2 regions of the Planococcus maritimus genome follow, and region 1 is predicted to be linked to the other one. Evidence: a T-box and tRNA genes for the amino acid it is inferred to sense, from the RefSeq annotation. Region 1 holds a T-box; the other holds one or more tRNA genes.
What was found. The T-box of region 1 lies ahead of serS (serine--tRNA ligase). A T-box ahead of a tRNA ligase gene usually reads a tRNA of that ligase, here a tRNA-Ser.
Positions count from the first base shown of each region.

Region 1 (6,528 bases):
GCAATAAAGAAAAACGGAAAACCCAGGCCTAGGGTTTTCCGTTTTTTCATGCGATAAATTCTCGGATCAAGCGATTCACAATGGCTGGTTGTTCATGTTGCACCCAGTGAGTCGCCTCACCGATCCAGACCAGTTCGGCATCCGCGCAAAACTTCAAACTTTCTTTGGCCAGCATCGGCGACAAAAACGGGTCGCCCACACCCCACAGGATTAGGGTCGGTACCTCTACTGGCCTGATCGGAATTTGGTTAAGACTGCCTTTTCGCAATGCGCGGTACCAATTGAGCATGCCGCTCAAGGCCCCTTTTTGCCCCCACGCTTCCCGGTATCGTTCCAGTTCCTGTTCTGTAAATGCCCCTCGTCTTGCAGTCCCTTTCATCGCTTGTGTCATCCATTCGAAATCGTTTGCAGCCATTAGCCGTTCCGGTACATCCGGCAGTTGGAAAAACACCATATACGAGCTTTTCACCCATTGCATGGGATTTTTCATGAAGACTCTTGGCATCGCTGCAGGATGCGGAATATTAATAGCGATGAGTTTTTTGACATACTCAGGCCGCGTCGCTGCCAAATGCCAAGCTACAGCCCCTCCCCAGTCATGGCCGACGATCACTGCTGAAGTTTCCCCGAATGCTTCAATCAATCCGGTGATATCATCGCGCAATTGATCGATCGTATACGCTTCAATGCGCTCAGGCTTATCGCTCAAATGATAGCCGCGCTGATCGGGTGCTACTACACGGTAGCCCCGGGCAGCGAGTGCCTCCATTTGATGGTGAAACCCATAAGAGAATTCCGGAAAGCCGTGCAGCAATACAACAAGTTCTCCCTGCTCCGGACCGGCTACAGCTGTATGAAGCCGGATGCCATTCGTTTCTACAAACTGAAATTCCACTTCGTTCATATCCACCGCTCCCTTTCCCTGTTTCTAATTGTCTACCCTTTCTCCACGAAAAAAAGACCCGAAATGCATTCGGGTCTTGTGATTTAACGGATCGTCGTTTTGCCGCCCATATAAGGCTGCAAGACTTCAGGAATAGCCACAGAACCGTCTTCCTGCTGGAAATTCTCAAGTAAGGCGGCGACAGTACGGCCGACAGCCAACCCACTGCCGTTTAAGGTGTGGACGAACTCTGGCTTGCCTTTTGCTTCGCGGCGGAATTTGATGTTCGCACGGCGCGCCTGGAAATCCTCAAAGTTTGAACAAGAAGAAATCTCACGGTACGTTTCCTGGCTCGGAATCCATACTTCAATATCGTATTTCTTCGCTGCCGTAAAGCCAAGGTCAGCCGTGCACATCTTCAAGACACGGTAAGGCAGCCCTAGCAATTGCAGTACTTTCTCTGCATGGCTCGTTAGCTTCTCGAGCTCGTCATAAGAATCTTCCGGTTTCACAAAGCGCACAAGTTCAACTTTATTGAATTGATGCTGGCGAATCAACCCACGCGTATCGCGTCCGGCAGAACCCGCTTCAGAACGGAAATTCGCGCTATAAGAAGCAAAGGCTTGTGGCAGCATGTCTGCAGTCAAGATATCGTCGCGGTAGAAGTTCGTCACCGGTACTTCAGAGGTCGGGATGAGGAAGTAATCTTCCTTTTCGATCAAGAACGCATCTTCTTCAAACTTCGGCAATTGCCCTGTACCCGTCAAGCTCTCACGGTTGACCATGTACGGTGGCAGCATTTCCTCATAGCCATGCTGCTCCTGATGAAGGTCCATCATAAAGTTAATCAGCGCACGTTCTAAGCGTGCCCCAAGGCCGCGGTAAAACACGAAGCGGCTGCCCGTTACTTTAGCAGCGCGTTCGAAATCGACAATGTTCAACTCCGTCGCGATGTCCCAATGCGGCTTTGCTTCAAAATCGAACTGCGGCTGCTCACCCCAGGTACGGATTTCTTCATTATCGTCTTCAGAATCGCCAAACGGTACGCTATCGTGCGGGATGTTCGGCACGCGCATCATGATATAGTCGAGTTTTTCCTCCACTTCATGCAATTCGTCATCAATCACTTTGATCTGGTCGCCGACTTCGCGTGTTTTCGCGATCGCCTCGTCAGCATTTTCCTTGTTGCGCTTCATGACGGCAATCTGTTGAGACGCCTCGTTGCGTTCTGCCTTCAGTTGCTCAGTCTGGACAATGAGTTCGCGGCGCTTCTGGTCGAGCGCTTGAAAATCGTCTAATACCGAAATATCTTCCCCGCGTTTACCGAGCTTCGTCTTCACTTGTTCAAAATTTTCCCGTACAAAACGGATATCCAACATAGAAATTCCTCCTTAAGTCTTCGTCAAAAAAGAAAAAACAACGCAAAAATAGCCCTCATCCCTTGGTAAAGGGACGAGAGCTACCCGCGTTGCCACCCTGATTGATCGGCAAAAAGCCAATCCTCTTCATCACATAACGGCATTAAAACCGGCACTGGCTCATCGCCATGCAACTCCGGGGTGGATTCCAACGCGTTTGACACCGGTTCGCACCAACCACCGGCTCTCTTACAGAAAAACTGCGCTGTACTATTCCCATCAACGTTTCTTCTTTGAAATTATTCATATTTTACTATAGTGCGCTGTTGTTGGCAAGAGTTCCCTGTTTTCCACCATGTCCAAAAACAACTGCATCAGCCGGTGGTCGCCCGTCAACTCGGGATGGAACGAACAGCCGAGAAACGGTCCACTCTTCGCCAGTACAATGCGTCCCCCGTATTCACACAAGACTTCCACATCCTCACCCGCACGCACGATATGCGGCGCGCGGATAAAGACCGCTGGAAACGGCTCATCGATTCCTGCAATAGCCAGATCCGCTTCAAAGCTGTCCACTTGCCTTCCAAAAGAGTTGCGCGCGACCATGATGTCCATGACCCCAAGATGCGCCGATTCTTGCCCTTCGATTTCCTTGGCCAGCAGTACCAGCCCGGCACACGTTCCGAATATCGGCTTTCCGGCTTCCGCAAACTGTCTTAACGGCTCCAGCAACTCCGCGCGGTCAATCAACCTGCGCATCGCCGTACTTTCACCGCCCGGCAACACCAAGCCATCGAGTTCTGCCAACTGGATAGCCTTTTTCACCACCACCGCCTCAGCGCCACCTGCTTGAATCGCCTCTACATGTTCACGCACCGCTCCTTGCAATGCTAATACACCAATCTTCATCTTTACCAGCTTCTTTCCTGCATACGGTCTGCCGCGCCGATTGTCGACATTTCCAAGCCTTTCATGGCCGGGCCAAGATCTTTCGACAATTTCGCGATTAATTCGTAATCCTGATAATGAGCGGTCGCTTCCACAATAGCACGCGCAAACCGTTCCGGCTGGTCCGATTTGAAAATGCCGGATCCGACAAAGACCCCATCTGCCCCAAGTTCCATCATGAGCGCTGCATCTGCTGGCGTCGCGATGCCGCCTGCTGCAAAATTAACAACCGGCAAACGGCCAAGCAATTTCACTTCCTTCAAAAACTCGTAAGACGCACCTAGATCTCTTGCCGCCGTCATCAATTCGTCTTCACCCATCGCGACAATTTTGCGTACTTCGCCATTCACTTGGCGTAAATGACGCACTGCTTCAACGATATTCCCTGTACCTGGTTCTCCTTTGGTACGCAGCATCGATGCCCCTTCACCAATGCGCCGTGCCGCTTCCCCGATATTGCGGCAGCCGCAGACAAACGGCACTGTATAATCATTTTTCAATAAGTGAAATTCTTCATCCGCCGGTGTCAGCACTTCGCTTTCGTCGATATAATCGACGCCCATCGCTTCGAGCACGCGCGCTTCTGTAATGTGGCCGATGCGCGCTTTTGCCATGACCGGAATCGACACCGCATTCATTACTTCTTCCGTGATGCGCGGGTCCGCCATGCGGGCAACGCCGCCTTCTTTACGGATATCGGATGGGACGCGCTCGAGCGCCATGACGGCCGTCGCTCCTGCCGCTTCGGCAATTTTTGCCTGCTCTGCATTGACCACATCCATAATGACGCCGCCTTTTTGCATTTCTGCCATACCTCGTTTAACTCGATCTGTCCCTTTTTGACTCATCTGAAAATGCCTCCCTTTTATTGGTTGTTTCCAGTATAATAAACTGTGACCATATAAAAAGACTCAGTTTGCATTAATTTAAAAGGTCAGATGGAGGCATTCATATGGATATGCTGATGTTTCAATTACAGAAACAATCTGCCACACCGCTTTATAAGCAGCTGTATCGGGAAATCCGCAGCGCCATCACTGCCGGCACAATTGCTGTCGACACGAAACTACCAAGCAAACGTAAATTGGCGGAGTACTTGCAAATCAGCCAAACGACCGTCGAACTGGCTTATTCGCAGTTAGTCGCAGAAGGATTTATCGAGCCGCGCCCTCGCAGAGGATTTTTCACCATGCCCGTGGAAGAACTCGCTTATTTGGATCTGCCACAAGAAGAAACGGCTATCCGCGATGTACCCAAACCCACCTATGGCTATGACTTCAACCCGGCGCGCATCGATACCCGTTCGTTCCCATTCCCCACATGGCGCAAAACAGCACGCGAAGTAATCGATGAAGAAAATCACGAACTCCTTCTTGCTGGCCATCCGCAGGGCGACGAATCGCTGCGCGTTGAAATCGCTCGTTATTTATACCAATCCCGTGGTGTGGTCTGCGAACCAGAACAAATCATCGTCGGGTCCGGAACTGAACAATTGATGCCATTATTGATCCGGCTGTTCGATAAAAGCTTAAGTTTTGGCTTTGAAAATCCAGGATACGCCCTCACCCATAGCATTTTCGAACACGATGACAGACAAGCATTCCCAATCGAGGTAGATGAAGACGGCATCAATGTGCAGGAACTGGACAAAACCGACGTCGACATCGCCTATGTCACACCGTCCCACCAGTTTCCGACAGGGTCCATTTTAAGTGCCACACGCCGTGCACAGCTTTTGAACTGGGCAGCAGCGAAACCGGAGCGCTTTATCATCGAAGACGATTACGACAGCGAATTTCGCTATACTAGCCAGCCGATCCCCGCCCTGCAAAGCATGGATGTCGGCGGGCGTGTCATCTACATCAGTACTTTTTCCAAATCGATTATGCCGTCCTTGCGCATTGCCTATCTCGTGCTGCCGCCAAGTTTATTGAATGCTTACCGCAAGACCTTTTTGCATTACACGTCCACCGTGCCGCGCATCGACCAACAAATCGTCGCCTTGTTCATGCAAAAAGGGCATTTCTCGAGGCATTTAAACCGCATGCGTAAACTCTATCGGAAAAAGCTCGAATGCCTGACACAAGCACTTGCACCTTATCAGCCAACCGTTGCCGTATCCGGGGAACAAGCGGGCATGCACATTGTGTTGACCATAAATTCGGAGCACTCAGAACAAAGCTTAGTCGACCAGGCAAGCGAGGCAGGCATTCGGGTATTTGCGATGCAAAATTACGACCTGCTCAAGGAAAAGAACGGGTTCCCCAAAATCGTCCTCGGTTTTGGAGGGCTTGATGAAAGCGAAATCCAGCAAGGCATCGATCGTTTGATGAATGGCTGGAACATAGCAAAAACCAGCTCATCCGCTAAGTGATGAGCTGGTTTTTCTTAAAACAATCCTTTAATGAAATCCACGGCGCTTTTCATAGACAGCGCAAACCAATTGGAACGCTCCACTGTCTCTGTTGCTGCTACGTCCGCAGCTGGCTTTTCATGAAGATATTGTATTTCATTGCCCATAGCATCCAAAACCTTCACTTGGCCAACAACTTGCCCTTCCTCGACAGCTGCTTCAATTGTATCTTCTGTCAATTCAAGCTCGGTCCGGTAAGCTTCTTGCTGAGCAGCCGGAGCCATCAAGCGGACCGGTTCTTTCAAAGCGATCGCTACTTGCTCTTGTTCTCCTTTTGTGACAGGAAGAGATTCTTGTCCCATAAACTGTTGCCCAGCTTTCATCAGCTCAACTTCCTGAAATGCAAATCCATGGTCCAATAATGCACGTGTTGCATCAAAACGGGCTTTGTAAGAGCCTTCCCCTTCCGCATCCACCGCTTTCATGACCACTGCGATTAACCGAACCCCATCACGCTTAGCAGTCCCAGCAAACGAATGTCCCGCAAAATCAGTCGTCCCTGTCTTTAACCCATCCATGCCTTCGTATTCATACTCCATTCCCGGAAGCATCGTATTCCAATTGACCATACGGATCTGATCCGCGGTCCCTTCCCGAAACATCAATTCTGGAATTTTGGCCGTCTCGAGAATTTCTGGATAATCATCCAGCAAGGCTTTCGTCAGTATGGCAACCGATCGGGCAGACATGGTATTCTCTTCGTCTTCCCCCGTTCCCTCAGGGTGCATGCCGAGAAGAAATGAGTTGTTGAGTCCAGTTGAGTTGACGAAATGTGCATCCTCAATCCCCATCTCCACTGCTTTGTCATTCATCATCTGCACAAATTCTTTCTCCGTACCCGCAATCGTTTCTGCAATGCCGATGGTCGCCGCATTCGCCGAATAAATCGCCATCGCTTCATATAATTCCTTCATCGTATACGAACC
Region 1 covers NZ_CP016538.2:16,651-23,178, reverse strand. Annotated here, with positions in the region: gene tadA (tRNA adenosine(34) deaminase TadA) at 1-32, shown strand, start outside; gene BBI11_RS00090 (alpha/beta fold hydrolase) at 47-904, opposite strand; gene serS (serine--tRNA ligase) at 988-2,262, opposite strand; T-box leader at 2,329-2,533, opposite strand; gene pdxT (pyridoxal 5'-phosphate synthase glutaminase subunit PdxT) at 2,545-3,150, opposite strand; gene pdxS (pyridoxal 5'-phosphate synthase lyase subunit PdxS) at 3,153-4,037, opposite strand; gene pdxR (MocR-like pyridoxine biosynthesis transcription factor PdxR) at 4,142-5,563, shown strand; gene BBI11_RS00065 (D-alanyl-D-alanine carboxypeptidase family protein) at 5,578-6,528, opposite strand, start outside.

Region 2 (6,528 bases), 1.2 Mb from region 1:
TGATTGTCATCGTTGCTTTTTATATCCAGACAGAAACGATCACCTCGACTGCTGTGATGCTCGCGATCCCTAGCACATTGCTTGTAGCGGCCATTATGATGTCCAATAATATTCGAGACATAGTTGGGGATGAAAAAAGCGGCCGGCGTACTTTAGCCATTCTGGCCGGCAGACCAGCTGCCGTCACCATCTTCATGTGGTTCTTTATTTTGTCCTATGCCTGGATTATTTTATTAGTAGTGCTCGGCATTATCACTCCATGGGCATTATTAGTACTGCTTAGTGTAGTTAAGCCTGTAAAGGTAATCAAAACATTCAAACGCCACACTGAACCTTTGAAAGTAATGCCAGCTATGAAAGATACAGGAATCACGAATACTTTATTTAACTTCCTACTAGCTATTGGTTTACTAGTAGATTACTTTTTATCTTAATATCCTAAAGCTGATGGCAATGTGTCACCAGCTTTTTATTATTGAGTTAGATAACGAAAGCCCTCTTAACTAAATAAGAATGGTGAAAATTCATTAACTGCGATATATTGGATATAACATATAGAAAAGGTGGAGTTTTATGAAACCGATTGTATTTGGTCTTGCCGGCGCAATGTTTTTTGCAGTCACTTTTATCGTCAATTCCATAATGGAAGCGCAAGGAGGCCATTGGATATGGAGCGCTTCGCTCCGCTACCTATTTATGATCCCCTTCCTTTTGTTGATCGTAATAATCAGGGGGAACTTGTATCCGCTCTTCAAAGAAATGAAGAAGCACAAAATTAAATGGATAGTGTGGAGTTTTGTAGGCTTTGGTCTTTTTTATGCCCCTTTATGCTTTGCAGCAGCCCATTCACCAGGTTGGTTAATTGCTGGAACGTGGCAATTTACTATCATCGCTGGAACCTTAATGGCTCCACTTTTTTTCGTTAGAGTTCCTATAGCCGATCAAATTTTAATGCACAGACAACGTATACCCATTAAAGGATTACTCTTCTCTACAATTATCTTAGCTGGCATAGCTCTCATTCAACTTGACCACCTAGCCAATGTTTCGATTTCAAACTTATTGTTGGGATTGATACCCGTTTTAATCGCAGCTGTTGCTTATCCACTTGGAAATCGTAAAATGATGGAGGTATGCGAAGGTAAACTCGACGCATATCAACGTGTACTTGGAATGACGATAGCCAGTTTACCTCTATGGTTAGTTCTTTCTATTTATGGGGTCTTGACAAATGGATTACCCTCCAATTCTCAGGCTTATCAATCGTTGATAGTTGCGATTAGTTCAGGAGTCATTGCGACTGTACTCTTCTTTATGGCGACCGATATGGTTAGAACTAGCATGCCGAAGCTTGCAGCAGTAGAAGCTACACAATCAATGGAAGTCATATTTGCACTAATAGGTGAATTTTTACTTTTAGGCATTGCTTTCCCTTCCACAATCGCACTTGCGGGGCTAATTTTGGTAATACTAGGAATGGTCATTCACAGTTTCGCTTCAAGCCATGAACAAAAATTAGAAAAAGAAAAAAGCGCCATGCATATAAATGCATGACGCTTTTTATAATGACCCCTACGGGATTCGAACCCGTGTTACCGCCGTGAAAGGGCGGTGTCTTAACCGCTTGACCAAGGGCCTTACTGGCGGAGAAGGAGGGATTTGAACCCTCGCGCCGGTGTTACCGACCTACACCCTTAGCAGGGGCGCCTCTTCAGCCACTTGAGTACTTCCCCAGTATGGCTCCGAAGGTAGGACTCGAACCTACGACCATCGCATTAACAGTGCGGTGCTCTACCACTGAGCTACTTCGGAACAATGGTGGGCCTAAGTGGACTCGAACCACCGACCTCACGCTTATCAGGCGTGCGCTCTAACCAGCTGAGCTATAGGCCCATTGTTGGAGCGGGTGAAGGGAATCGAACCCTCATCATCAGCTTGGAAGGCTGAGGTTTTACCACTAAACTACACCCGCAATATGGTGGGTCAGGACGGAATCGAACCGCCGACACTTAGAGCTTCAATCTAATGCTCTACCGACTGAGCTACTGACCCATATTAGTAATAAAAATGGCGGTCCCGACCGGGATCGAACCGGCGATCTCCTGCGTGACAGGCAGGCATGTTAACCGCTACACCACGGGACCATTTGGTTGCGGGGGCAGGATTTGAACCTGCGACCTTTGGGTTATGAGCCCAACGAGCTACCGAACTGCTCCACCCCGCGATAATAATATTAATTGAAAATTGTCCACTCATTTTTTTAAAAGATGGAGGAGGAAGAGGGATTCGAACCCCCGCGGGATTTGACTCCCCTGTCGGTTTTCAAGACCGATCCCTTCAGCCAAACTTGGGTATTCCTCCGTGATAAATATTGAATGGTGGACCTTGCAGGACTCGAACCTGCGACCGGACGGTTATGAGCCGTCTGCTCTAACCAACTGAGCTAAAGGTCCTAAAAAAGTGGCGGCAGAGGGGATCGAACCCCCGACCTTACGGGTATGAACCGTACGCTCTAGCCAGCTGAGCTACGCCGCCAGGATCTTTAAATTGTATAGTTGGTGGAGCCTAGCGGGATCGAACCGCTGACCTCCTGCGTGCAAGGCAGGCGCTCTCCCAGCTGAGCTAAGGCCCCATAAAGTGGTCGGGAAGACAGGATTCGAACCTGCGACCCCTTGGTCCCAAACCAAGTGCTCTACCAAGCTGAGCTACTTCCCGACTGAATAGGATGATGACAAAAATATGGCGCGCCCGAGAGGACTCGAACCTCTAACCGCTTGATTCGTAGTCAAGTACTCTATCCAATTGAGCTACGGGCGCTTAATATAAAATTTGATAAAACAGTTGGTGCCGAGGACCGGAATCGAACCGGTACGGTAGTCACCTACCGCAGGATTTTAAGTCCTGTGCGTCTGCCAGTTCCGCCACCCCGGCGGGGCATTGGACAGATAATAAAATTGGAGCGGAAGACGGGGGTCGAACCCGCGACCTCCACCTTGGCAAGGTGGCGTTCTACCACTGAACTACTTCCGCTTGGTGCGGGTGAAGGGAGTCGAACCCCCACGCCCGAAGGCGCTAGATCCTAAGTCTAGTGCGTCTGCCAGTTCCGCCACACCCGCGTGGCAATTATAAAATTAAAATGGTGAGCCATGAAGGATTCGAACCTTCGACCCTCTGATTAAAAGTCAGATGCTCTACCAACTGAGCTAATGGCTCAAACATGAGTGGTGCCGGAGAAAGGACTTGAACCCTCAACCTACTGATTACAAGTCAGTTGCTCTACCAGTTGAGCTACTCCGGCATGGAGTAAAAAATGGTGGAGGATGACGGGATCGAACCGCCGACCCTCTGCTTGTAAGGCAGATGCTCTCCCAGCTGAGCTAATCCTCCGTATGTATGCCCAGCGACGTCCTACTCTCACAGGGGGAAACCCCCAACTACCATCGGCGCAAAAGAGCTTAACTTCCGTGTTCGGGATGGGAACGGGTGTGGCCTCTTTGCCATCATCACTGGACTATAAAGTTTTTGAAAGACAAGTTTTATTATACCAACTCTGGCGAGTTTTACAAGTCTTTTTTTGCCTTTAGGCAAAAATTCTTGTTCTTTCAAAACTGGATAAATCGACATTGAATTATGGAAACGCATTTCAGTTATTGGTTAAGTCCTCGATCGATTAGTATTCGTCAGCTGCACGTGTCGCCACGCTTCCACCCCGAACCTATCTACCTCATCGTCTCTGAGGGATCTTACTTGCTTGCGCAATGGGAAATCTCATCTTGAGGGGGGCTTCGTGCTTAGATGCTTTCAGCACTTATCCCGGCCACACATAGCTACCCAGCGATGCTCTTGGCAGAACAACTGGTACACCAGCGGTGTGTCCATCCCGGTCCTCTCGTACTAAGGACAGCTCCTCTCAAATTTCCTGCGCCCGCGACGGATAGGGACCGAACTGTCTCACGACGTTCTGAACCCAGCTCGCGTACCGCTTTAATGGGCGAACAGCCCAACCCTTGGGACCGACTACAGCCCCAGGATGCGATGAGCCGACATCGAGGTGCCAAACCTCCCCGTCGATGTGGACTCTTGGGGGAGATAAGCCTGTTATCCCCGGGGTAGCTTTTATCCGTTGAGCGATGGCCCTTCCATGCGGAACCACCGGATCACTAAGTCCGTCTTTCGACCCTGCTCGACCTGTCCGTCTCGCAGTCAAGCTCCCTTGTGCCTTTACACTCTGCGAATGATTTCCAACCATTCTGAGGGAACCTTTGAGCGCCTCCGTTACTCTTTAGGAGGCGACCGCCCCAGTCAAACTGCCCGCCTGACACTGTCTCCCAAGCCGCTAAGGCTTGTGGGTTAGAAGTTCAATACAACCAGGGTAGTATCCCACCGACGCCTCCCCCGAAGCTGGCGCTCCGGGTTCTCTGGCTCCTACCTATCCTGTACAAGTTGCACCAAAATTCAATATCAGGCTACAGTAAAGCTCCACGGGGTCTTTCCGTCCTGTCGCGGGTAACCTGCATCTTCACAGGTACTATAATTTCACCGAGTCTCTCGTTGAGACAGTGCCCAGATCGTTACGCCTTTCGTGCGGGTCGGAACTTACCCGACAAGGAATTTCGCTACCTTAGGACCGTTATAGTTACGGCCGCCGTTTACTGGGGCTTCGGTTCGCACCTTCGCTTGCGCTAAGCACTCCCCTTAACCTTCCAGCACCGGGCAGGCGTCAGCCCCTATACGTCACCTTACGGTTTTGCAGAGACCTGTGTTTTTGCTAAACAGTCGCCTGGGCCTATTCACTGCGGCTCTCTCGGGCTTTAACACCCTACCAGAGCACCCCTTCTCCCGAAGTTACGGGGTCATTTTGCCGAGTTCCTTAACGAGAGTTCACTCGCTCACCTTAGAATTCTCTTCTCGCCTACCTGTGTCGGTTTGCGGTACGGGCACCTCCCGCCTCGCTAGAGGCTTTTCTTGGCAGTGTGAAATCAGGGACTCTGAGGTAAACCTCTTGCCATCACTGCTTGATGTATATAGAAACGGGATTTGCCTCGTTTCTCATCTCACAACTTGGACGTGCACAACCAACGGCACGCTCACCCTATCCTTCTGCGTCCCCCCATTACTCAAACGGCGGGGAGGTGGTACAGGAATATCAACCTGTTGTCCATCGTCTACGCCTATCGGCCTCGACTTAGGTCCCGACTAACCCTGAGCGGACGAGCCTTCCTCAGGAAACCTTAGGCATTCGGTGGACGGGATTCTCACCCGTCTTTCGTTACTCATACCGGCATTCTCACTTCTAAGCGCTCCACCAGTCCTTCCGGTCTGACTTCAACGCCCTTAGAACGCTCTCCTACCACGGACATCTACGATGTCCATCCACAGCTTCGGTAATCCGTTTAGCCCCGGTACATTTTCGGCGCAGTGTCACTCGACCAGTGAGCTATTACGCACTCTTTAAATGATGGCTGCTTCTAAGCCAACATCCTGGTTGTCTAAGCAACGCCACATCCTTTTCCACTTAACGGATATTTGGGGACCTTAGCTGGTGGTCTGGGCTGTTTCCCTCTTGACTACGGATCTTATCACTCGCAGTCTGACTCCCAAGTATAAATCACTGGCATTCGGAGTTTGTCTGAATTCGGTAACCCGGGATGGGCCCCTAGTCCAAACAGTGCTCTACCTCCAGGATTCTCTTCTTGAGGCTAGCCCTAAAGCTATTTCGGAGAGAACCAGCTATCTCCAGGTTCGATTGGAATTTCTCCGCTACCCACACCTCATCCCCGCACTTTTCAACGTGCGTGGGTTCGGGCCTCCAGTAAGTGTTACCTTACCTTCACCCTGGACATGGGTAGATCACCTGGTTTCGGGTCTACAACTACATACTCATTCGCCCTATTCAGACTCGCTTTCGCTGCGGCTCCGGCTTCTCACCTTAACCTTGCATGTAATCGTAACTCGCCGGTTCATTCTACAAAAGGCACGCTATCACCCATTAACGGGCTCTAACTACTTGTAGGCACACGGTTTCAGGATCTATTTCACTCCCCTTCCGGGGTGCTTTTCACCTTTCCCTCACGGTACTGGTTCACTATCGGTCACTAGGGAGTATTTAGCCTTGGGAGATGGTCCTCCCGGATTCCGACGGAATTTCTCGTGTTCCGCCGTACTCAGGATCCACTCTGGAGGGAACGAACTTTCAGCTACGGGGCTGTTACCCTGTCTCGCGGACCGTTCCAGGTCGCTTCGCTTAATCCGTTCCTTTGTAACTCCGTATAGAGTGTCCTACAACCCCAGAAGGCAAGCCTTCTGGTTTGGGCTGATCCCGTTTCGCTCGCCGCTACTTGGGGAATCGCATTTGCTTTCTCTTCCTTCAGGTACTTAGATGTTTCAGTTCCCTGAGTCTGCCTTCTCATGTGCTATGAATTCACACATGGATACTGCTCCATTACGAACAGTGGGTTTCCCCATTCGGAAATCCCCGGATCACAGCTCACTTACAGCTCCCCGAGGCATATCGGTGTTAGTGCCGTC
Region 2 covers NZ_CP016538.2:1,201,478-1,208,005, reverse strand. Annotated here, with positions in the region: gene BBI11_RS06115 (1,4-dihydroxy-2-naphthoate polyprenyltransferase) at 1-434, shown strand, start outside; gene BBI11_RS06110 (DMT family transporter) at 574-1,554, shown strand; tRNA gene BBI11_RS06105 (tRNA-Glu) at 1,567-1,637, opposite strand; tRNA gene BBI11_RS06100 (tRNA-Ser) at 1,642-1,733, opposite strand; tRNA gene BBI11_RS06095 (tRNA-Asn) at 1,738-1,812, opposite strand; tRNA gene BBI11_RS06090 (tRNA-Ile) at 1,817-1,893, opposite strand; tRNA gene BBI11_RS06085 (tRNA-Gly) at 1,899-1,972, opposite strand; tRNA gene BBI11_RS06080 (tRNA-Phe) at 1,977-2,052, opposite strand; tRNA gene BBI11_RS06075 (tRNA-Asp) at 2,069-2,144, opposite strand; tRNA gene BBI11_RS06070 (tRNA-Met) at 2,148-2,224, opposite strand; tRNA gene BBI11_RS06065 (tRNA-Ser) at 2,269-2,361, opposite strand; tRNA gene BBI11_RS06060 (tRNA-Ile) at 2,377-2,453, opposite strand; tRNA gene BBI11_RS06055 (tRNA-Met) at 2,462-2,535, opposite strand; tRNA gene BBI11_RS06050 (tRNA-Ala) at 2,557-2,632, opposite strand; tRNA gene BBI11_RS06045 (tRNA-Pro) at 2,639-2,715, opposite strand; tRNA gene BBI11_RS06040 (tRNA-Arg) at 2,741-2,817, opposite strand; tRNA gene BBI11_RS06035 (tRNA-Leu) at 2,843-2,931, opposite strand; tRNA gene BBI11_RS06030 (tRNA-Gly) at 2,956-3,030, opposite strand; tRNA gene BBI11_RS06025 (tRNA-Leu) at 3,032-3,116, opposite strand; tRNA gene BBI11_RS06020 (tRNA-Lys) at 3,138-3,213, opposite strand; tRNA gene BBI11_RS06015 (tRNA-Thr) at 3,223-3,298, opposite strand; tRNA gene BBI11_RS06010 (tRNA-Val) at 3,312-3,387, opposite strand; rRNA gene rrf (5S ribosomal RNA) at 3,396-3,511, opposite strand; rRNA gene BBI11_RS06000 (23S ribosomal RNA) at 3,651-6,528, opposite strand, start outside.
Region 2: it has a tRNA-Ser gene. The T-box ahead of serS (serine--tRNA ligase) is inferred to sense a tRNA for this amino acid. The anticodon was not compared.